2 regions of the Gordonia sp. ABKF26 genome follow, and region 2 is predicted to be linked to the other one. Evidence: predicted binding sites of a transcription regulator. Region 2 holds the regulator's gene; the other holds the start of a gene.
The links. The regulator HspR, encoded in region 2, represses chaperone genes until heat shock. The targets are predictions, from matches to a motif close to ANNTGAGTNNNNNNNACTCANNT.
Positions count from the first base shown of each region.

Region 1: clpB (ATP-dependent chaperone ClpB) is a predicted target of HspR. The motif match lies at 2,762-2,784, and genes of this name have one in related genera.

Region 1 is NZ_JBGCVZ010000003.1:1,354,199-1,365,889, reverse strand. Features, by position in the region: gene AB4Z55_RS06765 (DUF222 domain-containing protein) at 1-47, shown strand, start outside; gene clpB (ATP-dependent chaperone ClpB) at 140-2,692, opposite strand; gene AB4Z55_RS06755 (glucose-6-phosphate dehydrogenase (NADP(+))) at 2,886-4,322, shown strand; gene AB4Z55_RS06750 (glycoside hydrolase family 15 protein) at 4,335-6,230, opposite strand; gene AB4Z55_RS06745 (serine/threonine-protein kinase) at 6,519-8,267, shown strand; gene AB4Z55_RS06740 (cytochrome P450) at 8,382-9,632, shown strand; gene AB4Z55_RS06735 (DUF427 domain-containing protein) at 9,598-10,398, opposite strand; gene AB4Z55_RS06730 (hypothetical protein) at 10,417-10,560, opposite strand; gene AB4Z55_RS06725 (DUF6328 family protein) at 10,596-11,150, shown strand; gene AB4Z55_RS06720 (MBL fold metallo-hydrolase) at 11,183-11,691, shown strand, end outside.
Region 2 is NZ_JBGCVZ010000003.1:1,163,522-1,175,212, forward strand. Features, by position in the region: gene AB4Z55_RS05840 (hypothetical protein) at 1-306, opposite strand, end outside; gene dnaK (molecular chaperone DnaK) at 666-2,510, shown strand; gene grpE (nucleotide exchange factor GrpE) at 2,507-3,139, shown strand; gene dnaJ (molecular chaperone DnaJ) at 3,351-4,553, shown strand; gene AB4Z55_RS05860 (heat shock protein transcriptional repressor HspR) at 4,557-4,955, shown strand; gene AB4Z55_RS05865 (SRPBCC family protein) at 5,033-5,500, shown strand; gene AB4Z55_RS05870 (hypothetical protein) at 5,515-6,618, shown strand; gene AB4Z55_RS05875 (hypothetical protein) at 6,717-7,793, shown strand; partial or broken gene AB4Z55_RS05880 (FAD-binding oxidoreductase) at 7,800-8,963, opposite strand; gene AB4Z55_RS05885 (amidohydrolase) at 9,087-10,220, shown strand; gene AB4Z55_RS05890 (serine/threonine-protein kinase) at 10,225-11,187, opposite strand; gene AB4Z55_RS05895 (nitroreductase/quinone reductase family protein) at 11,250-11,675, opposite strand.

The DNA of each region.
Region 1 (11,691 bases), 190 kb from region 2:
CTTCCCTCGTCGAAGCACACCTCATGGAGCTACTCGCCACCCTTTGAACCATGCACAACGACAAAGGGACCCATCCCGAAGGATGGGTCCCCTGTCTTGCGATGGACTCTGTCTCGCGATGAACTGTGACGAGCTGAGATCAGCCGAGTACCAACGACTCTCCGTCGGCACTGACGTTGACCGGCACCACGTCACCGTCGCGAATGTCTCCGGCGAGCAGTTGCTTGGCGAGCTGGTCACCGATGGCCTGCTGCACCAACCGGCGCAGCGGGCGCGCACCGTACAGCGGGTCGAATCCACGTGCGCCCAGCCATTCCTTGGCCTTGAGCGACACCTCGAGGTCGAGGCGACGCTGCGCGAGGCGCTTCTTGAGCTGGCCGAGCTGGATGTCGACGATCGACACCAGTTCCTCCGGGCTCAGGGCATCGAAGATCACCACATCGTCGAGACGGTTGATGAACTCCGGCTTGAACGCCGACCGCACCGCCATCATCACCTGGTCCTTGTCGCCACCCGCACCGAGGTTCGAGGTGAGGATCAGGATGGTGTTGCGGAAGTCCACCGTCCGGCCCTGGCCGTCGGTCAGTCGGCCTTCGTCCAGCACCTGCAGCAGTACGTCGAAGACGTCCGGGTGCGCCTTCTCGATCTCGTCGAACAGGACCACCGTGTACGGACGACGCCGCACCGCCTCGGTCAGCTGCCCGCCGGCCTCGTACCCGACGTAACCGGGCGGGGCACCGACGAGCCGTGCGACGCTGTGCTTCTCGCCGTACTCGCTCATGTCGATCCGAACCATCGCCCGCTCGTCGTCGAACAGGAACTCGGCGAGCGCCTTGGCGAGCTCGGTCTTGCCGACACCGGTGGGGCCGAGGAACATGAAGGAACCGAGCGGCCGGTTCGGGTCGGCGACGCCTGCGCGGGCACGACGCACCGCGTCGGACACCGCCTGCACCGCGTCCTTCTGGCCGATGACCCGGTGCCCCAGTTCCTCTTCCATGCGCAGCAGCTTGGCGGTCTCGCCCTCGAGCATGCGTCCGGCCGGGATTCCGGTCCACGCCGACACGACCTGGGCCACATCGTCGGGTCCGACCTCCTCCTGCAACATCACGTCCTGCGACGGATCGGTGCCGGTCTTCTCGATCGCGGCCTCGAGTTCCTTCTCCAGTCCGGGGATCGTGCCGTACCGCAGCTCGGCAGCCCGTCCGAGGTCACCGTCGCGCTCGGCCCGATCCGCCTCGCCGCGAAGCCGTTCCAGCTCCTCCTTGAGGTCGCGGACCGCGTCGATGGCGGTCTTCTCCGACTGCCACCGGGCGGAGAGCTCGTTGAGCTTCTCCTTCTGGTCGGCCAGCTCGGCGCGCAGCTTCTCGAGCCGCTCCTTCGACGCCGCGTCGGTTTCCTTCTCCAAGGCGACCTCTTCGACCTCGAGACGGCGGACGATCCGCTCGACCTCGTCGATCTCGACGGGGCGCGAGTCGATCTCCATCCGCAACCGCGACGCGGCCTCGTCGACGAGGTCGATGGCCTTGTCGGGTAGGAAGCGCGAGGTGATGTACCGGTCGGACAGCGTTGCGGCAGCGACCAGTGCGGAGTCGGTGATGCGCACACCGTGGTGCACCTCGTACCGGTCCTTGAGGCCGCGGAGGATGCCGATGGCATCTTCGACCGACGGCTCACCGACATACACCTGCTGGAAGCGACGCTCGAGTGCGGCGTCCTTCTCGATGTACTTGCGGTACTCCTCAAGGGTCGTGGCACCGACCAGCCGCAGCTCACCACGGGCGAGCATCGGCTTGATCATGTTGCCGGCGTCCATCGCGGAATCGCCTGTCGCACCGGCACCCACGATCGTGTGCAGCTCGTCGATGAAGGTGATGACCTGTCCGGCCGACCCCTTGATCTCGTCGAGCACGGCCTTCAGGCGCTCCTCGAACTCGCCTCGGTACTTCGCGCCGGCGACCATCGATCCCATGTCGAGGGAGATGACGGTCTTGTTGCGCAACGACTCCGGCACGTCGCCGGCGACGATGCGCTGGGCGAGGCCTTCGACGATGGCGGTCTTGCCGACACCGGGCTCACCGATGAGGACCGGGTTGTTCTTGGTCCGTCGGCTGAGCACCTGTACGACGCGCCGGATCTCGGTGTCGCGGCCGATGACCGGGTCGAGCTTGCCCTCGCGGGCGGCCGCGGTCAGATCGGTCGAGTACTTTTCGAGAGCCTGGTAGGTCGATTCGGGATCCTCGGAGGTGACCCGCGCACTGCCGCGCACGGCGACGAATGCCTCGCGCAGAGCCTGCGGAGTCGCACCGAGGTTGTGCAGCAATTTGGCGACATCGGAGTCACCGGTCGCCAGACCGACGACGACGTGCTCGGTCGAGACGTACTCGTCGTCGAGTTCACCGGCCAGCTGCTGGGCTGCGGTGATGGCCGCGATCGATTCGCGGGATAGTTGAGGCGTCGAGCTGGCGCCGGACACCGTCGGCATGCGATCGACCAATGCCTGGGCCTGCGCACGAACGCTCGACGGGTCCACGCCCACTGCCTTCAGCAGTGGCGACGCGATGCCGTCGGACTGATCGAGCAGTGCCACGAGGATGTGGGCCGGTCGCACGTCGGGGTTTCCAGCACTGGCCGCCGCCTGCACAGCAGAACTCAATGCTTGCTGCGTCTTGGTGGTGGGGGTGAAGCTGTCCACTCGCGTACACCTTTCTCTTTAGTCCAACAGGCTCAAGTATGAGCCATACGCGGTCTACAACGCCAACAGAGTTGAGTCCATTCCGCTCATGTTAACTGGTGGTGTGATCTGCATCACTCCTTCCGCGTCAGCGAGCAGGTCCGCTCTCCGCGCGTATCCGACCTCCGGCAGCGTCGATGGGCACTATTGATGCATGACCGCAGACAGCTCCGCACCGGAGAACGCGACACCGTCCGATTCTGACGCGGACTCAGCAGTGATCTTCGTACTCTTCGGGTCGACCGGCGACCTCGCGAAGCGGATGGTCCTGCCGTCGCTGTACGAACTCCACCGCCGCGATCTGCTCCCCCGCGGATGGCAGCTCATCGGCAACGGGCGGGGCGACCGCACCGACGACGAGTTCCGACAGCACGTCAAGGATGCGATCAAGGAGTTCGGTGCGGACGGGTCGGGCTCGTCGGACGAGTGGACATCGTTCGCCGAGACCATCCGGTTCGCCGGCGGCGGGTTCACCGCGGACGACCCCGGCCGTCTGCTGGAGGTGATCGACGCCGCCCGCAACGCCGTCGGGGACACCGCTCAGCTGGTCCACTACCTCGCCCTCCCGCCGACCACTTTCGTCGACTACACGAAAGCCATTGCCGCGCATGGTCTCGCGAAGGGTTCGCGGGTCGTCTACGAGAAGCCGTTCGGGACGTCTCCCGACGGATTCCGGGCACTCGACGAAGCGGTGCACGAATCCCTCGACGAAAAGCAGATCTATCGGATCGACCACTTCCTCGGGAAGGAGAGCACCCAGAACCTGCACGTCCTGCGATTCGCCAACGGACTGTTCGCCGGGGTGTGGAACCGCGAGCACGTGGCCGAGGTCCAGATCGACGTCCCGGAGACCCTCGATATCGCCGACCGCGCCGCGTTCTATGACGCCACCGGGGCCTTCCTGGACATGATCGTCACGCACCTGTTCCAGGTGGCGGCCGAGGTCGCCATGGAACCTCCGGCGTCGCTCGGCGCCGACGACCTGCTCGACGCGCGGGAGTCGGTCATCGCGGCCTTCCGTCCGCTCGACCCCGCCGAAGTCGTCTACGGCCAGTACGAGGGGTATCGCGACACCAAGGGGATTCCGGACGATTCCACCACCGAGACGTATGCGGCAGTCCGCCTCTGGGTCGACACCGACCGCTGGCACGGCGTCCCGTTCCTGCTCCGGACCGGCAAGATGCTCGACCACAGCTCGCAACGACTCAGCCTCGTGTTCCGCGCCCCCACTGACGGTCCGCTGACCGATACCCCGGAGGACGGCACCGTGCTGACCTTCGACCTGGCCGGTGACGGTGCCATCGATCTGGCCGTCACGGTCAAGGAACCGGGGTCGGGCACCGACCTGTCCGTCGCGCACATGACCGAACAACTCGACGAGGTGGCCGACGGCCTGTCGCCGTACGCACGACTCATCGTCGACGTGCTGCGCGGTGACCGATCGCTGTTCACCCGGCCCGACGGCCTCGCCCACGTGTGGGAGGTGGCCGCGCCGGTGCTGGACAATCCGCCTGCTCCGCAACCGTATGCGGCCGGATCGACCGGCCCCGCGGCCGCCGACGACCTGTGCGGCGGGTCCGGCTGGATCTGAGGCGCGCCGGCTCTATTCGCCGAGGCGCCGATCGAGATTGATGGCCGCGCTGATGAGGGCGAGGTGGGTGAACGCCTGCGGCATGTTCCCGAGTTGTTCGCCGGTGAGACCGACCTGCTCGGCGTAGAGACCCAGGTGATTGGCGTGGGTGAACATCTTCTCCAACGCCAGCCGGGCGTCGCCGAGCCGGCCGGTCCGGGTGAGCGCTTCGACGTACCAGAACGAGCAGAGCGAGAACGTCCCCTCGGCTCCGTCGAGGCCGTCGTGTCCGCCGTCGGTGTCGTACCGGAACACCAGGGAGTCGCTCACGAGCTCTTCCTCGATCCGCTCGAGGGTGCGGACGAAGCGCTCGTCGGTGGGTGACAGCAACTTCACGGCGGGGATCAGCAGCAGCGCCGCATCCAGACGGTCGGAATCGAGGGTCTGGACGAACGCCCCCACCTCGTCGTTCCAGCCGCGCTCCATGATCTGCACGAAGATGTCGTCGCGCGCCTTCATCCAGCCGGCGATGTCGCCGGGTAGTCCGCGCTGCCGGCTCATCCGGATCATCCGCTCGAGGGCCACCCACGACATCACGCGCGAGTAGACGTAGTCCTGCGGCTTGCTGCGCACCTCCCAGATGCTCTGGTCCGGACGATCCCAGTTGTCGACGAGCCACCCGGCCACCGTGCACAGATGGGTCCAGGCCCCGTACGAGATCCCCGGTCCGTATTTGTTGTAGAGGTACACCGAGTCGATGAGCTCGCCGTAGATGTCGAGCTGGAGTTGGTCGGCGGCGGCGTTTCCGATCAACACCGGGGAGGTTTGCCGGTAGCCCTCCCAGTGGTCGAGTTCGGTCTCCTTCGGTGGTGGATCCCCGTCAAGGGTGTACATCAATCGCAGCGGCCCCAGATCTCCCGACTCGTCGGCACCGTCGTCGAACCGGCAGGTCAGCCAGTCCATGAACGCGCCGGCTTCGTCGGTGAACCCCAACCGGAGCAAGGCATACAGCGTGAACGCCGCATCGCGGATCCACACGTAGCGGTAGTCCCAGTTCCGTTCGCCACCGATCTCCTCGGGAAGCGCGGCGGTCACCGCCGACACCACTGCCCCGGACGGTTCGTGCGTCAGCAGTTTGAGTGTGAGCGCCGACCGATGCACCATCTCCCGCCACCGGCCGGTGTACGACGACCTCGACACCCAGTCCTGCCAGAAGGCGACCGTCGCGGCGACGACGGCGGGCGAACTGTCGTGGTCGAGAAGCTCGTCGTCGACGGGGTCGGGCGCGAGGACGAACGTGACGCACTCGCCGGTTTCGACGGTGAAATCGGCCTGCGCATCCCGGTCGTCCATCGTGTCGACATCGACCGTCGATACGAGATGCAGCACCAAGCCGTCGGTCTCGAAGCGAACCCGACGCCCGTCCTCGACGACCAGCTTGTGTGCCTCACGGCCGTAGTCGAATCGCGGTGCGATCGTCACGCGAAATCGGACGGAACCCCGGACACAGGAGATCCGACGGATGATCCGCGTCCGGTGGTCGGGGTCGTGTGGTCTCGCGATCGGCATCAGGTCCTGCACCTCGGCGACGCCGTCCTCGCTCAGGTAGCGGGTGACGAGCACGTTGGAGTCGGGCAGATAGAACTGGCGCGTGGTGACGTCGCCGTCCACCGGTTCCACCGTCCAGGCGCCGCCTCGTCCGGCGTCGAGCAACGAGCCGAAGACGCTCGGCGAGTCGAATCGCGGACAGCAGAACCAGTCGATCCGCCCATCCACCCCCACGACGGCCGCCGTCCGCAGGTCACCGATCACGCCGTGGTCGGCGATCGGCAGATAGTCGCTCGCGGAGTCAGCCGTCGTGGCGCCGTCGCATCGGGAAGTCGGATTCGCGTCCTCGCCGGATTCGGTCGCGGTGCTCATGGCGGCCATTCGTCGCCTGGCCCCTCCCGGATGGGCCGACATCCTCGCACCCCGTGCTGAACTCTGACGTGCTCGGCTGTCGTCTTTTAGTCGCACGTGAAACAAGCGGACAGCCGACGCGCACGGCCGCCCCAATTTGCAGCCGACTTCAGGTCCGGTCCCCCTCGATGGACCCGCCTCAAGGTCCGGCTCGCCCGTTAGGCGCCCCGCGACGCTGACAGTTGCGTTCCCAGGGTCACGGAACCCGCTATGACGACCTCTACTAGGATTCGCGCATGACGAACCCGAGGCACCACCGTGGCGCTTGAAGATGGCGTGTTTGGCCGCTACCGAATAGTTTCCAAGATCGGCCAAGGCGGAATGGGACAGGTCTTTCGAGCCTTTGACACCCAGACCAATCGCGAGGTTGCGCTGAAAGTCCTGCCCTCGGAGTTCGCTGACAATGACGAGTTTCGGACTCGGTTTCAGCGTGAGGCAGACTTGGTAGCCGGACTTCGCGAACCGCACATCGTTCCGATTCATGGATTCGGCGAGATCGAGGGCCGCCTTTTCCTCGATATGCGACTCATCGACGGCGTCGACGCACGTTCCATGCTCGAGTCCCAAGGCCCCATGAGTCCGGAACGGGCACTCGGCATCATCGACCAAGTGGCCGCTGCCCTCGACGCCGCGCATTCAGTCGGACTGGAGCACCGGGATGTTAAGCCCGAGAACATACTCATAGGTCAACGCGACTTCGTGTACCTGATCGACTTCGGCATCGCCCGCGCTGTCGACAAGACAGGCTTGACTCGCACCGGCCTGGCTGTCGGAACTTTCGCATACATGGCACCCGAGCGTTTCGGAGGAAACTCAGACCACAGGTCCGACGTATATTCCTTAACTTGCGTTCTGTACGAATTGCTGACCGGCGCTGCGCCATTCTCCGGCAACAGCATGGAGCAACTTATTGCCGCTCACTTGCACCAATCCCCACCGAAGCCGACGGAACGTCAGCCGTCATTGCCTGCATCGATCAACGACGTAGTCTCCCGCGGAATGTCAAAGGCCCCCGAATTGCGATATGCCTCGGCTGGAGAACTGGCCGATGCCGCGCGGCAGACTCTGACCGGAGGTGAGCATTCCGCAGCCGCTGGCGGGCGGGCACCGGTGACAGTGCTGTCGGGGGAAGCAACCAGCGGGCGACAGGACCCATTGCCTCACGATCCTGCTCGCCGAGCCCCCACTGAAGACGCACCCAGCCGCCGTCCGAGATCCGGCCAATGGGTACTGGGTGGAGTGGTTGTCGTTGTTGTCGCTATTTCACTAGTTGTTGGATTGAGCGTGACGCACGGCGAGGGCGGCAGCCCGTCAACGCTGGAAGCTTCCACGCCCGTCAAGAGTGGAGCCGATGCACCCGCCGGCTCAGCGGAACCACCACCCGCCGGGGGGAGTCAGACCGGACAGAACGTCGAGGTCGCCGGATTCACGCAGATTGGCACCGAAGTCTCGGTGCGTCTTCGGAATCCGAACCAAGATCTCGGACTGATCCGAAGCCCGTTCGAAGCGACCCTTCTCGGTGAATCCGGTGAGGTAATCGCCACGATTGGTCAGGGTGGGCTCCCCGGCGCAATCATCAATACGATTTATCAGCTGCCGCCAGGGGGCGATTACGGTATCAGCGTTCCTGCACCTGAAAACTCGATGGTGAAGTCCGTCGAAATTGTGACATTGGGAACCTGGCACGAGTGGGGTTCCGTTGGTCCTCCGGAAGTCACCGTCAACGGGCCCGCAATCGCCGATCAGTCCTCCACGTACGGGCCCGGTGTCACGGGCCGGATTTCGTTGGAAGGCGGCGTTCCGAGCAACGTCGTCGTCACGGCCTTCGTACGAACTTCAAAGGGAACAGTCGTCAGCAACGTAATCGTCGACTGCGTAAAGGTCGCTCAACCCCGTGCGTTCCAGACGTCTAGCTTTATACAGGTCAGCGGCCCGTTTGAGCTCGAGAAGGTCGTCGCTTACCCGACCGCGGTTGAGGGCGTGGAACCGTCCTACAAAGCCTGCTGAGCGACCCTCGTTGCGGGCGAGTTCGCGATTCCGCCAACTGGAACACCCCGATATCGGACACTCGGATCCAGAATCACCCTCGACCGAAGGACGCACCCGTTGACGACAAGCGACGTGAGCACGAGCACGGCAGACGACGCCGCCACCATCTTCGCCGACGCCAAGGCCTACACCGACGAGCCGCGCCTGTACGCGGCGATGGCATATCTGCGGGCACACAATCCGGTACCGCGCGTCGACCACGGCCCCTACCGACCGTTCTTCGCCATCACCAAGCACGCCGACATCATGGACATCGAGCGCGACAACACCCTGTGGCTGAGTGAACCGCGTCCCGTGCTGACCACCGCCGCCGCCGACGATGTCGCACGGGCGCAGCTGGAATCCGGTGCGGGCCTGCGCACCCTGATCCACATGGACGATCCGCACCACCGCAAGGTCCGCGCGATCGGCGCCGATTGGTTCCGGCCGAAGGCCTTGCGCGACCTGCAGACCCGCGTCGACGAGCTCGCCAAGCGCTACGTCGACCGGATGCGCGACATCGGACCGGAATGCGACTTCGTCGAGGAGGTCGCGGTCGGCTTCCCGCTGTATGTGATCCTCTCGCTGCTGGGCCTGCCCGAAGCGGACTTCCCCCGAATGCATCAGCTCACGCAGGAACTGTTCGGCGCGGACGACGTCGAATACCGGCGAGGGGCAACACTCGAGGAGCGGATGGCGACGCTTCTGGACTTCTTCGCCTACTTCAACGAGCTGACCGCGTCCCGACGCGCTCACCCCACCGAGGACCTGGCCTCGGCCATCGCCAACGGCCTCATCGACGGGGAACCCCTGTCCGACGTCGACACCGCGTCGTACTACGTGATCGTGGCGAGTGCGGGCCACGACACCACCAAGGACGCCATCTCCGGCGGTCTGCGCGCGCTGATCGAGAACCCCGCCGAGCTCGACCGTCTCCGCCGCGAACCCGAGCTCATCGGCACCGCGGTCGAGGAGATGATCCGGTGGACCACGCCGGTCAAGGAGTTCATGCGCACCGCCGCCGCGGACACCTCGGTCCGCGGCGTACCGATCTCGAAGGGTGAATCCGTCTATCTCGCTTACACTTCGGGCAACCGGGACGAGGAGGTCTTCGACGACCCGCACACCTTCGACGTCGGCCGCTTCCCCAACAAGCACCTGTCGTTCGGCTACGGCGTCCATTTCTGCCTCGGCGCCGCGCTGGCGCGGATGGAGATGAGAAGCTTCTTCGCCGAATTGATCCCGAGGCTCGATTCCATCGAACTCGCCGGAACACCCGAACTCGCCGCGACCGTCTTCGTGGGAGGACTCAAACACCTTCCGATCCGGTACTCGCTGCGCTGACGGCGAGCGAGACCCGTTCGTCGTAGAAGCAGATGAGGTCGCGCACGGGCTCGGCATCGGTCAGCGGGTCGGTGTACGTCCACGCGACGTCGGGCACCACATGGTCGCCGACGACCGCCGACCAGTAGGTCGCCTGGCCCTTGTACGCGCACACCGTCACGGTGTCCGACGGCACGAGAAGGTCCACCCGGACGTCCTCGCGCGGAAGGTAGTGGCGCGGCGGCAGATGGGTTTCGAGCAACAGGGTCGGGCGGCGGCTCTCCGCCAGGACCGTGTCACCCACCGTCACCACCACGTGTCTGCTGGTGGCAAGGCAGTCGATGCGCTGGAACGGATCGTGCGGGTGACCGATCGCCGTCTGGTCCTCTTCGCGCCATTCGTCGAACGCCGACCAGTCCAGGAGAACGTGGCCGGCGAGGTCCGGATCCCGCGGGCGGAACCCGGCGCCGCGCAGCGTTCGTCCGTCGGCGTGCAGGTCGTAGACCGTACCGGGTGTCGTGTGGATCGCGAACGGGTCGTCGGGCGTCAGGATCGGCGCATGCTCGGCGACGGCGTCGACCACCTGCGGATCGCCGAGCGGCGCAACGACATCGGCAATCGGTACCGCATAGCATCCGAGCACCCGGTAGGGCTCCCACACCTGGATGGCCGACGTCGAATCGACGACGACCTGCCCGTCGACCAACGCGCGCACCCGCCTGCGCATGTCGGCCCAGCGCAGCGAACCGAGTCGGGACATCGTGAGTTCATCCATCGACGTGGCCATGGTCCGATGGTCCTCCGATCACGCGGCACGCGCCAGGCCGCATCGGGTTCCCGGCAGTTCGCCGGTGGCGCCCAAGCGACCGTTCGGCGAGGCAGCGAAGAAGTCGTCCACCTCAGCTCCGTGGAAGGGCACCATGGTGACCGCTTCGAGACCCCACGGCACGGCTCGACGAGACCCGGCGGCGCGACGATGAGCAGGTGACCAGCCCGTCGGACACCGACCGCACCCGCTCCGGCGCAGGCGACGCCGAGTGGAATCGCGCCCAACGCGACGAGACCGAAACGCAACGGCTGGACCGCAACTGGAATTCGCTCCTCCAGGAGCTCCGCGTCGTGCAGACGGGAGTGCAGATCCTGACCGGGTTCCTGCTCACCCTGCCGTTCCACGACGGGTTCGAGGAACTCGGCGGCACACTCCGCGTGATCTACCTGATCACCGTGTCGTGCGCGGTCGGTGCGGCCATCCTGCTCGCCGCACCGGTGGCCCTGCACCGCGCGCTGTTCCGGCAGCATCAGCTCGCGCTGATCGTCACCTACGCGCACTATCTCTCGTTCGCCGGACTCACCCTGTTGGGACTGGCGCTGTCCGGCGCGGTCACGGTCGTCTTCGGTGCGACCGCCGGCCCGGTCCCGTCGGCGATCGCCGGGGTCGTCACGCTTGTCGTGTTCTCCCTCGCGTGGCTGATAGTCCCACTGTGGCTGCGCGCGGCGACCGGTTCGCCGGATGATTCCACCGACGAGACCCACCATTGACAGCGTTCACCCGCCCGGGGTACGCAGACGCAGTGACCGTCGCACCGAGTTTCATCGAGAACCGCTACGACGAGGTGACCGTGCTCGCGTCGTCGCACGGCGGCGCGTTCCCCTACGGCAACTCCGTCGTGGTCCGCGGCTCCGCCGGCACTCTCGTGATCGATCCCTCGCTCGAGGTCGACCACGATCCCGTGCAACCCGAGGCGGTGATGATCAGCCATGCGCACGAGGACCACATCGCCGGTCTCCGGTACTTCGCCGCGGACATCTTCGCCCATCACGCCGACGTCGACGGCGTGCGCTCCCTGCAGGTCCTCCTCGACAACTACGGTCTGACCGACGAGCAGCGAGCTGGTGTCGACGCCCAGATCGGTGACACCTTCGACCTGACGCCCGGCTTTCCCGACGCCGCCGGAGTCGACGATGGGCACGTCTTCGACCTGGGCGGCGTCACGGCAACGGTCGTACACCTGCCCGGCCACACCGCGGGGCATTCCGGCGTACTCGTCGAGCCCACCGGCTTCCTCTATCTCGCCGACAT
Region 2 (11,691 bases):
GTCGTCGTCGAGGCCCTTGAGCACCGCGGCCGGCGCAGGTGTGACCACGACACAGTCGACGTCGAGTGCCTTGATCGCGTCGCGGTCGGTGGTGGCCGGAACCCCGATGGGGTCGATGCGCACCAGCTCGCCGATGTCGCGGCCGTCCTTCTTCGGATCGTGGACGAGTGCGCCCGCGATGTCGAAGGCGGGATCGGCGACGGCGGCGCGGATGATCGCGCCCCCGACCTCACCTGGTCCCCACACGGCGATCCGGAGAGGACGTGCGGGCGAAGCGGCGTCGGGGAGTGGCGGGCGTGGCGTCATCGGCCGTCCTCGTGTCTCGTGGGGCGCCGCCTGACGGCTGCTCCAAGTTGAATCACATGGTTCCTGTTGAAATCTGCCGTGCCGACCCCCGGGTGTCAAGGGTCGAAGCACGTGAGCGAACCCCGCTCAACTTTTTTCGACGATCCGGGAACAATCGGCCGACGAGCCCCGTTACACACTTCGAGAAACCTGAGCGACAGAGACTCAAGTAAGTTTGACTCGAGCCTGATTCTTCAGTAGGACATGAGTCGGACGCACTGAAGTCCGGTCCCGCAGAGTTTCGCCACGACATCCCCGCGGTCGCGAGACCGCGGGACAAGGACTCGGGTGCACACCCACAAACTAGGAGGAAGCCAAACATGTCTCGTGCTGTTGGAATCGACCTCGGTACCACCAACTCGGTGGTCGCCGTGCTCGAAGGCGGCGAGGCCGCCGTCATCGCCAACGCCGAAGGCGCGCGGACCACACCGTCCGTGGTCGCGTTCGCGCGTAACGGCGAGGTGCTGGTCGGTCAGCCCGCGAAGAACCAGGCGGTCACCAACGTCGACCGCACCATCCGCTCCGTCAAGCGCCACATGGGCGAAGGCGACTGGACCGTCGAGATCGACGACAAGAAGTACACCCCGCAGGAGATCAGCGCGCGCACGCTCATGAAGCTCAAGCGCGACGCCGAGTCGTACCTGGGTGAGGACGTGACCGACGCGGTCATCACCGTCCCGGCCTACTTCAACGACGCACAGCGTCAGGCCACCAAGGAAGCCGGTCAGATCGCCGGCCTCAACGTGCTCCGCATCGTCAACGAGCCGACCGCGGCCGCCCTGGCCTACGGCCTCGACAAGGGCGAGAAGGAGCAGACCATCCTGGTCTTCGACCTCGGTGGCGGTACTTTCGACGTCTCGCTGCTCGAGATCGGCGACGGCGTGGTCGAGGTTCGTGCGACCTCCGGTGACAACCACCTCGGTGGTGACGACTGGGATCAGCGCGTCGTCGACTGGCTCGTCGAGAAGTTCAAGAGCACTTCGGGCATCGACCTGACCAAGGACAAGATGGCCCTGCAGCGTCTGCGTGAGGCTGCCGAGAAGGCGAAGATCGAACTCTCGAGCTCGCAGAGCACCTCGATCAACCTGCCCTACATCACCGTCGACGCCGACAAGAACCCGCTGTTCCTCGACGAGCAGCTCTCGCGCAGCGAGTTCCAGAAGATCACCTCTGATCTGCTGGAGCGCACCCGCGCACCGTTCCAGGCCGTCATCAAGGATGCGGGCATCTCCGTCGGCGACATCGACCACGTCGTGCTCGTCGGTGGTTCGACCCGTATGCCGGCCGTCACCGATCTGGTGAAGGAACTGACCGGTGGCCGCGAGCCCAACAAGGGCGTCAACCCGGACGAGGTCGTCGCCGTCGGTGCCGCACTGCAGGCCGGTGTGCTCCGCGGTGAGGTCAAGGACGTGCTGCTGCTCGACGTCACCCCGCTGTCCCTCGGCATCGAGACCAAGGGCGGCGTGATGCACAAGCTGATCGAGCGCAACACCACCATCCCGACCAAGCGGTCGGAGACCTACACGACCGCCGAGGACAACCAGCCGTCGGTGCAGATCCAGGTCTATCAGGGTGAGCGCGAGATCGCGTCGCACAACAAGCTGCTCGGCAGCTTCGAGCTCGGTGGCATCGCCCCCGCGCCGCAGGGTGTCCCGCAGATCGAGGTGACCTTCGACATCGACGCCAACGGCATCGTGCACGTCACCGCCAAGGACAAGGGCACCGGCAAGGAGAACTCGATCCGCATCCAGGACGGTTCCGGCCTGAGCAAGGACGAGATCGACCGCATGATCAAGGACGCGGAAGCTCACGCCGACGAGGACCGCAAGCGCCGCGAGGAGGCCGAGACCCGCAACCAGGCGGAGTCGCTGGTCCACCAGACCGAGAAGTTCCTCAAGGAGAACGAGGACAAGGTCCCGGCGGAGCTGAAGGAGAAGGTCGAAGCGGCCGTCGCCGGAGCGCAGGAAGCGCTCAAGGGCAACGACACCGCAGCGATCAAGTCCGCGATCGAGAAGCTGTCGGAGGAGTCGCAGGCCCTCGGCCAGGCGATCTACGCCAACGCCGCTGCCGAGTCCCCCAACGGTGAGGCCGCCGCGGCCGACAGTGACCCGGACGTCGTCGACGCCGAGGTCGTCGACGACGCGGACTCGAAGGAGAACAAGTGACCGCAGGAGCCCATTCGGCGAATGGGTCCGGCGAGGAGCCGGTGACGGTGACCGACCGTCGTCGCATCGACCCGGAAACGGGTGAGGTGCGCGACGAGCCGGCCGCCGGACCCGGCCCGGCCGACGCCGGACCGGTCGTCGACGAGCAGACCAGTGACGAGCAGCAGGCGGACGGGGCAGCGGGCGAACCGGATGCCCGGGTCGCCGAACTGACCGCCGACCTGCAGCGCGAGCGAGCCCAATTCGCCAACTTCCGGCGGCGTGCCGCCGAGCAGAAGCAGGGTTCGGTCGCCTACGGCAAGCAGATCCTGATCGACAAGCTGCTCCCGATCATCGACGACCTCGACCGTGCCCGCGAGCACGGCGACCTCGACAGCGGTCCGCTGCGCTCGGTCGCCGACAAGCTGACCGGGGTGCTGGCCGCCGAAGGTCTCGTGGCCTTCGGTGCGGCCGGTGACGAGTTCGACCCCGAACTCCACGAAGCCGTGCAGCACGACGGCACCGGGGCGCATCCGGTGATCGGATCGGTGTACCGATGCGGCTACCGCCTGGGCGAGAAGGTGATCCGCACCGCGATGGTGACGGTCACCGATCCTGCCCCTGCGGGCGACGCACCCGGTGCACAATAGAGCGACCGTCGCTCGATCCTGAGTGGGCGAACTCACCACTGATCCCTGAGGTGCGAGGAGCGCAAGCGACGAGCCACGAAGGGCGACGAACCCTTCGTGGCTCGCTTCGCTCGCACCTCAGGAGCAGATGGTCGGCTCGCACCTCGGGGAGCGGGTGTCCCCAACTGAAAAAACCAACCCAGACAACTGAACTCATAGGAGGTGACGTCTGGTGGCACCACAACGTGAGTGGTTAGAACACGACTTCTACAAGGACCTGGGCGTTGCTTCTGACGCTTCGGCTGAAGAGATCAAGAAGGCCTATCGCAAGCTCGCGCGCGAGCTGCACCCGGATGCCAACCCGGGTGACACCGCGGCCGAAGAGCGCTTCAAGCGGGTGTCCGAAGCCCACAGCGTGCTCGGCGACGCCGAGAAGCGCAAGGAATACGACGAGACGCGCGCCATGTTCGCCGGCGGACGATTCCGCGGCGGCGGCAACGGCTTCCCGGGCGGTTTCCCCGGCGGCGGAAACACCTACACCACCGGCGGCGGTAACGACTTCGACCTCGGCGACCTGTTCGGCGGGGCGCAGACCGGTGGCGGCGGAGGCGGTTTCGGCGACATCTTCGACGGACTGTTCAACCGCGGCGGCGGAACGCAACGTACTTCGACGGCGAGCCGCCCGCGTCGCGGCAAGGATCTCGAGACCGAGACGACGCTCTCGTTCTCCGATGCCGCGCTCGGCACGACCGTCCCACTCAGGGTGACCAGCCCGTCGCCCTGCACCACCTGCCACGGTTCGGGCGCCAAGCCCGGCACGAGTCCGCGGGTGTGCGCGAACTGCAACGGCTCCGGATTCGTGAGCCGCAATCAGGGCGCATTCGGTTTCAGTGAGCCGTGCCAGGACTGCCAGGGCACCGGTTCGCGGATCGACGATCCATGCACCGACTGCGACGGGAGCGGGGTGAAGGTCCGCGCGCGCACCATCAACGTGCGGATCCCCGCCGGCGTCGAGGACGGACAACGCATCCGGCTCGCCGGACAGGGCGAGGCCGGCCGGCGTGGCGCCCCATCGGGCGACCTCTACGTCGTCGTGCACGTGACCCCGCACAAGCAGTTCACCCGCAGCGGCAACGACCTTCGGGTGCAACTGCCGGTACGGATCTCCGAACTCGTTCTCGGAGCGACCGTCTCGGTGCCGACCCTGGAGGGATCGGTCGGGGTGAAGATCCCGCCGAACACCACCGACGGACGCACGCTGCGCGTGCGCGGTCGCGGAGTGCCCAAGCGCTCCGGCGGGGCAGGCGATCTGCTCGTCACCGTGAAGGTCGCGGTCCCGAACAAGCTGGACGAGGCCGCGGTCGAGGCGATGCGCGCCTACGACCAGGCCGAGCGGGCGAGTGGTTTCGATCCGCGGGCGGACTGGGGGCGATGAGCGATGGCCGGCCAGAAGAACTTCGACGCCGACGGCGCGACCTTTCTGATCTCGGTGGCCGCCGAACTCGCCGGTATGCACGCGCAGACCCTGCGCACCTATGACCGACTGGGTCTGGTCACCCCCCAGCGGACGAGTGGCGGCGGACGCCGCTACTCGTCCCGCGACGTCGAACTCCTGCGAGAGATCCAGCGTCTCTCGCAGGAGGAAGGCGTCAACCTCGCCGGTATCAAGCGCATCATCGACCTCAGCAATCAGGTCGAGGCGCTCCAGCACCGCGTCCGCGAACTCACCGACGAGGTGCAGGCGTCGCGGGCCCGGCGTGGTGGCGAACTCGTGCCCGTACCGCGCACCAACGCACTCGTCGTGTGGCAGCCGCGGCGCAAGCGCACCACCGACTGACCGCCCACCGGGCCCGGCGTCCTGGTGCCCGGCCGCGGTTTCGGCGCGGGCCCGCAGAGGTGCGTAACGTTGACCGCATGGCTTCTGAACCCGTCACCACCGTCGACGCCGGGCCGCACAAGGTCTCGCGTCGGGTCGTCGTGAACGCCCCGGCCGCCGATGTGTTCGCGCTCGTGTCGAACCCGCACAGGCATCCCGAGCTCGACGGCTCGGGCACGGTGCGCGACACCCCCGTGAGCGGGCCGGAGACGCTGACCCGCGGGGCGCGTTTCAGCGTCGGGATGAAGCAGTACGGCGTGCCGTACAAGATCACCTCCACCGTCACCGACTTCGAACCCGGCCGGGTCGTCGAGTGGCAGCATCCGATGGGTCACCGCTGGCGGTGGGAGCTCGAGTCCACCTCACCGACCACCACCGCCGTGACCGAGACCTTCGACTACTCGACGCTCCGGCTGCCGAAGATCATCGAACTCATGGGCTACGACAAGAAGAACGGCAAGGGGATCGAGAGCACCCTCCGCGCTCTCGCGGGCCGGTTCGCCTGAATCCGGAACCATCCATGGACTCTTCCGCCGGTCCGCCGCCCGGGCCGGATTCCCCGGATGAACCCGTCGTCGTCCTCGGCGTCGTCGCCGCGCCGGGGCAGGCCATCGGTCTCGCGCGCAAGCTCGTCGATGCCGGCCTGGCCGAACACGTCGAGACGACGTTCCCCGGTGCGCGTTGGCAGATCGACCTCGTCGAGGCCGGTCTCGTACAGCCGCCGGCCGGCGACGCCGAAATCGTCGATGCCACCAGAGACCTTCTGCTCGAACGCGAATGGGATCTCGTCGTCTATCTGACCGACCTTCCGCTGCATGTCGGCAAACGCCCGGTCGTGGCGCATGCCAACGCGGTGCACGGCGTCGCGGTCCTCTCGGTGCCGGCGCTCGGCGCCACCGGAGTGCGGCAGCGGGCCCGCGGCATCATCACCGGACTCGTCGGGCAACTCCTCGGTGCCGACGCCGACGATCTCCGCGGTCACCAGAAGTCGCCGGCGCGGTCGGCGTTGCGCCATCGCGTCCGCCAACTCGGGACCGACGTCGACGAGGCGGGCACCGCGTTCACCGCGCGTGTCCTGACCGGTAACCTGCGTCTGCTCACCGGCATGGTGCGCGCCAACCGCCCGTGGCGGCTGGCACTCGGCCTCAGCCGCGCACTCACCGGGGCGATCGCGGCCGGGGTCTTCGCACTGGTGACCGCCGACATCTGGCTGCTCGCAGACACTTTCGGTGGGATTCGGCTCACCGGCGTGGCGCTCGGCTCGATCATCGCGATCACCGCGACCCTGATCATCGGTGCCGACCTCTGGGAACGCGGCGGCTCCCGACAGACGCGAGAACAGGTGGTGCTGTTCAACATCGTCACCACGATCACAGTGGTTCTGGGTGTGGGCGCGTTCTACGCGGCGCTGTTCGTCCTGTCCGCGATCGGCGCGCTCTGCCTGGTGGTGCCGCAGGTCATCGGTGCGACGCTCGACCACCCGGTCGGCTTCACCGACTATCTGGAGGTCGCGTGGCTCACCTGCTCACTCGCGACCGTCGGCGGCGCCCTGGGCGCGGGCCTGGAAACCGACGAGGCGGTCCGCGACGCGGCCTACACCCAGCATCCCGCCGAGCCGATCTGAGCGGTACACCTCGCACAGCCGGGTGCACGGCGTCCGGCCCCCAGCCGCTAGGCTTGCGGGTCAGAACGCCACAGCAGGTCGGCGACGGGAGGTGAACCATGTCCGAGGTACCGGGGAACGGTCCGATGCCGGGGTTCGTGGTCCTGGGCATCTCCGTCGTCGACGATCAGATCAGCTCGGTGGTCCGCGATGCCGACGGGCACATCCTGGCGAGCAACCTGGTCGACCTCCCCGATGCGTCGGCCGCCGGTGCCGAAGCCGCGATCGTCGAACTCGTCGACTCCGTGCCCGTCGAGGTCGACCGGATCGGCATCTCGGCGTCCCGCGCCGACGTTCGCGATCATCTGGCTCGCGTCTTCGCGCCGGGCGCGGGCACCGGGCCGTCTTGGTCGGGCAAGGTCGTCGTCACCGGATACGCCGCCGCTCTCGCCGAGATCGCGTGTACCCACTCGACCCGCGGCGGGGTGGTGGCCGTCGTCGATCTGGATCGCAACGCCGCGCCCGCGGCCGGCACCACCCTCGCCACCGTCGACTCCGCGTCCGGCGCCGTTCTCGGCACCGCAGATTTCACGCCGGGCCAGGTCGCCTCGGTGACCGACCCGGAGGCGGCGTCACAGCTCGCGACGGCGGTCACCAGGCTGCCTCGCGGTCGCGACATCACCTCGGTGATCGTGGTCGGCCCCGGTGCTCAGCTCCCCGGGATCGCGCCGGCGTTCGAGTACGCGTCACAGCGTCCGGTGACGGTGGCGGACAATCCGTCGCTCGCCTCCGCACTCGGCGCCGCCGACGCCGCGGTGATCGCGCCGGCAACCACTGCCGTCGCCGCCCGGACGTCGACCGGTCGCCGATGGTGGTTCGTCGGTGCCGCGATCGGGGCCGCCGTCTTCCTCGGTGCCGTCGGGATCACGCTGATCCTCACCGCCGAGTCGACCATCGCCGAACCGGCCCCCGTCACGGTGACCGAGACCCCCGCGGCGGTCACCTCGACCGAGCAGGCGACGGTCACCGAAACCGAGACCGAGACCAGCGTTCGTACGACGACCGTCACGCGCACCCCCCGCCCCGTCACGCGGACGGAGACGGTCACCGAGTCGGCTCCGGAGACGTACACCGTGACCGAAACCGAGACGGTCACGTCCCCGGCCGCCGGTGAGCCTAGCCTCGAGGTCCCCTGAGCGGTCCTAGAACACGGGGTCGTGCTGGATGCGGCTGGCCCGCACACCGGCGATGATGAGGGTGCGCCGGGTGTTCTCGATCATCTGTGGCGACCCCGCGATCAGCACCTGGTGGTTCTCCCAGTTGCCTGCCCGGACCACCACGTCGGCCAGTGTGCCGATCTCGTGGTCGACGCCGAGTTCGGCGGGCGTGGCCACCGCGTTGATCCACCACGGATCGGTCCGCTCCTGGGACACGGCGGTGACGCGCAGCCACGGATTGGTCGACGCGATGCGTCGCAGCACCGTCAGGTCGTACAGCTCGCCCGGGTGGCGCATCCCGTAGAAGATGTGCGTCTCCGGCGAATCCACGCGCGAGGACATCTCGATCAACAGTGCCCGCAGCGGCGCGAGTCCGGTGCCGCCGGCGACCATCAGGACCTTGCTGTCGCGGTCGACATGCAAGGTGCCGTGGCCCTGGGCCAGCGTCCACACGTCGCCGATGCTGGTCTCGCTCACGATCGCGGTGCTGACCGTTCCCCGGGGCACCGCGCGGACGTGGAACTCCAGCTCTCCCGCCGGGTTGGGCGGGATGGCGGGCGAGAGATTGCGCCACTGCTTCGGCCACTGCGGGGTGTGCACCTCGAGGTATTGGCCCGCGTTGAAGGTCAGCGGCGAATGCGCGAGGAGCCGGACGACCGCCAGGTCGCGGGTGATCCGGTACTTCTCGACGACCTCGGCGGTCCAGCGCGCGGGATGGGTCGCACTCTCGGCCGCGCCGCGCATCACCCCGGTCACCAGCATCATCGCCTGCGAGATGGTCTGCTCGGTCTCGGCGTCCCAGTATCCGGTCATGAGGCTGCCGAACTCGCCCATCAGCGCCGCGTACATCACGTGGTAGTGCTCGGGTTCCACCCCGAACTTGCGATGGTCGCGTCCGAGTTGCGCGAGGAACTCCACGAGTTCGGCATGCCCGGACTCGGCCGGGATCGCTTCGAGGACATGGTCGATGACGCGATGGAAGGCGACCCGCTGGGCGGCCATCGACACACCGAACAGGTCGCGCAGGTCGGGGTCGATCGCGAACATCCGGGTGTAGACGTTGGTGACGAACCGGTCGGGGTGCCGATTGACAGCCGTCCGCAGCTGATGCAGCGCATGGCGCGAATGTGTCGCCATATCGAAAAGATCACACCTCCGTCGCGGCTCGTGTCCCCACCCGGTTCAAGAGACCCACACTAGTCCTTCGACACGGCACAATTCAGGATCCGGCATCCCATGTCGGGCAGTGATGAGGTGTGGCAAGGTACGGGGATGACGTCCCTCGAAGGGGTCCTCACGGGCATCGTTGATGCCCATGTGCAGCACTGGAACCCGCGGCGTACCCCGTGGGCGGCCACGCGGGCGTCGAGGTTGTACGGATTCGTCCCCACCCTGGGCGACCGGGTGTTCCCCCTGGTGGTCTCGCGCGCCGACCGCGAGTACATCCTGACCCCGCGCACCGTCGCCCGGGCCTACGAGCCGCGGCAGTACGCCACCGACGCGGCGCTGGTCCCGACCGTGGTGGGGGTGCCGATCGACACCGTGGTCCACGTCGAGTCGCATTGGCGCCGCGAGGCCGCCGACGCCACCGAACCCCCGGTGGACAGCACCGCGGTGGAGGAGACGCGGTATCTGGAGAGTCTGCCGTTCGGTCAGGCCGGCACGCCGCGTCTCGGCGCCGTCATCTCGCACGGCGATCCGCGCACCCGGACGTTCGCGGACATGCTCGACGAGCAGTTCGCGGCGTCCCCGCGGTTCCGCGGCATCCGCATCGTCGCATCGCGGCATCCCGATCCGCGCGTGCGCGACGGCGGGGACACCGACAACCTACTGTCCTCGACGGCGTTCCTGGAGGGGTTCGCCGAACTCGCGAGCCGCGACCTCGTCTTCGAAGCGTCGGTCTACTCACACCAGCTCTACGACGTCATCCTGCTGGCCCGGGAGTATCCGGACACGACGATCATCCTCGACCACTTCGGCATACCGGCCGGGGTCTTCGGTCCCGTGGGGGTGCGCACCGGTGCGACAGCGGCTGCGCGCGCGGACATCTGGCGGTTGTGGCGGGAGCGGATGACGACGCTGGCGACCTATCGCAACGTGGTGGTCAAGCTGTCCGGCCTGGCGATGCCGATCCTCGGTTACGGTCACGAACGCTGGGGCAACATCGGCGGCCAGGCCACCCTCGCCGAGATGATCGGTCCCTTCGTCGAGCATGTCATCACCCACTTCGGGTCCGACCGCATCATGTTCGGGTCCAACTACCCGATCGATCGGCCCAACGCCGCCGTCGACGTCCTCGTGGGCGCGCTCGTCGATTGCGTCTCCCAGTGGGGCTCGGAGGCCCTGCGAAAAGTTTTCCGCGACACAGCGTTCCGCGTGTATGCCATCGACGGTCCGACGCGCTGAGCGCTCAGCGGGTCCGAGTCCACCACGTCGAGCGCCGCGCCGGCTCCGGTACGGGCACGTCGCGCATGAGCCGGGTCAGGATCTCCACCAGCGCCGTGCACGAGGGGTACCGGTCCTCGGGATTCTTCGCCAGCGCCTTGGCGAAGATCGAGTTCGTCGCCGACGGCAACCAGGGGCGGCGCCGGGTGAGTTTCGGCGGGTCGTCGTTCAGGTGCGCATACGTGATCGCGAAGGCGGTGTTGCGCGGATACGGCGGTGTGCCGGTGATGAGTTCGACGAGGGTGCAGGCGAACGCGTAGAAATCGGTTGCCGGCGTGAGCTTCTGGGCCTGGAGGAGTTCCGGTGAGGCGTAGCCGATCGAACCCTGGACGCGTCCGTTGCGGGCGAGCGGCCGCGTGTCGTCGAGGAATTGGGCGATCCCGAAGTCCGAGAGGTAGGCATCGGGGGGATCGGCACTGCGGGGTGCGCCGTCTCCCGATCGCGGGTCGGGGGTGCGGGAGAGCAGGATGTTGGCGGGCTTGACGTCGCGGTGCAGGATGTCCTGGGCATGCGCGTAGTCGAGCGCCCCGGCGATCTGCGTCGCCACGCGCAGGATGGTGCCCATGTCCGGTTCGTCGCCACGCTCCGGGACGAGTGCGGTCGCGGCGGGTCCGCCGATGTACTGCATGGTCAGCCACATCGACGGCAGGTGTCGTGGGCCGAGCGACCCACGCGGTGAGGCGATCTCGCCGTGCGCGAGCATACGCACGATGTGCGGGTGGTCCAGCAGTGATGCGATCCCGAACTCGCGTTCGAAGCGCTCGCGGACTCGCGCGTGATCGGACGCGTTCGGGTGCAGGACCTTCAGGGCAATCGGCCCATCGCACCGATCCTGCAGATCCCGAACCCGGAACACATCCGCGCTCGCCCCGCCACCGAGGAAGTCGTCGATGGTGAAGCCGGCGACGTTCTCACCAACCTCGAACACCCCTGACAGGGTAGTTGTGCCGATCCTCGTGCGACGGGAAGTCCGGTGTCAGCGAGCCGGTGTCAGCGAGTCGGGGTCAGGCGGAAGATCGGGAATCGGCGACCCTGTGCGGTCTCGGTGTACTTCAGGAACTGCTCGGACGCCTCGATGAACTTCTGCCACGCCGGTTCCCAGTCGTCGCCCTCGACTTCGCTCACCGCGGTGTCGAGGCGCTCGACGCCGTCCTCCGACGGTGCCTCCACAGCGACCGAATCGGGGTGGGCACGGAGATTGTGCACCCAGGCGGGGGCTTTCGGTGAGCCTGCGAAGGACCCGATGATCAGCCAGCTGCCGCCGTCGGGAAGTGCGAAGAGGGGACTGATCCGCGGCTCGGCGGACTTGGCGCCCAGCGTGTGCAGCAGCACGAGATTCTTGCCGAAGCCGGCGGTCTCGACATGTCCGTTGTTGGATCGGAACTCGTTGATGACGGTCGCATTGAAATCGTTCACGACGCTCATTGTCCCG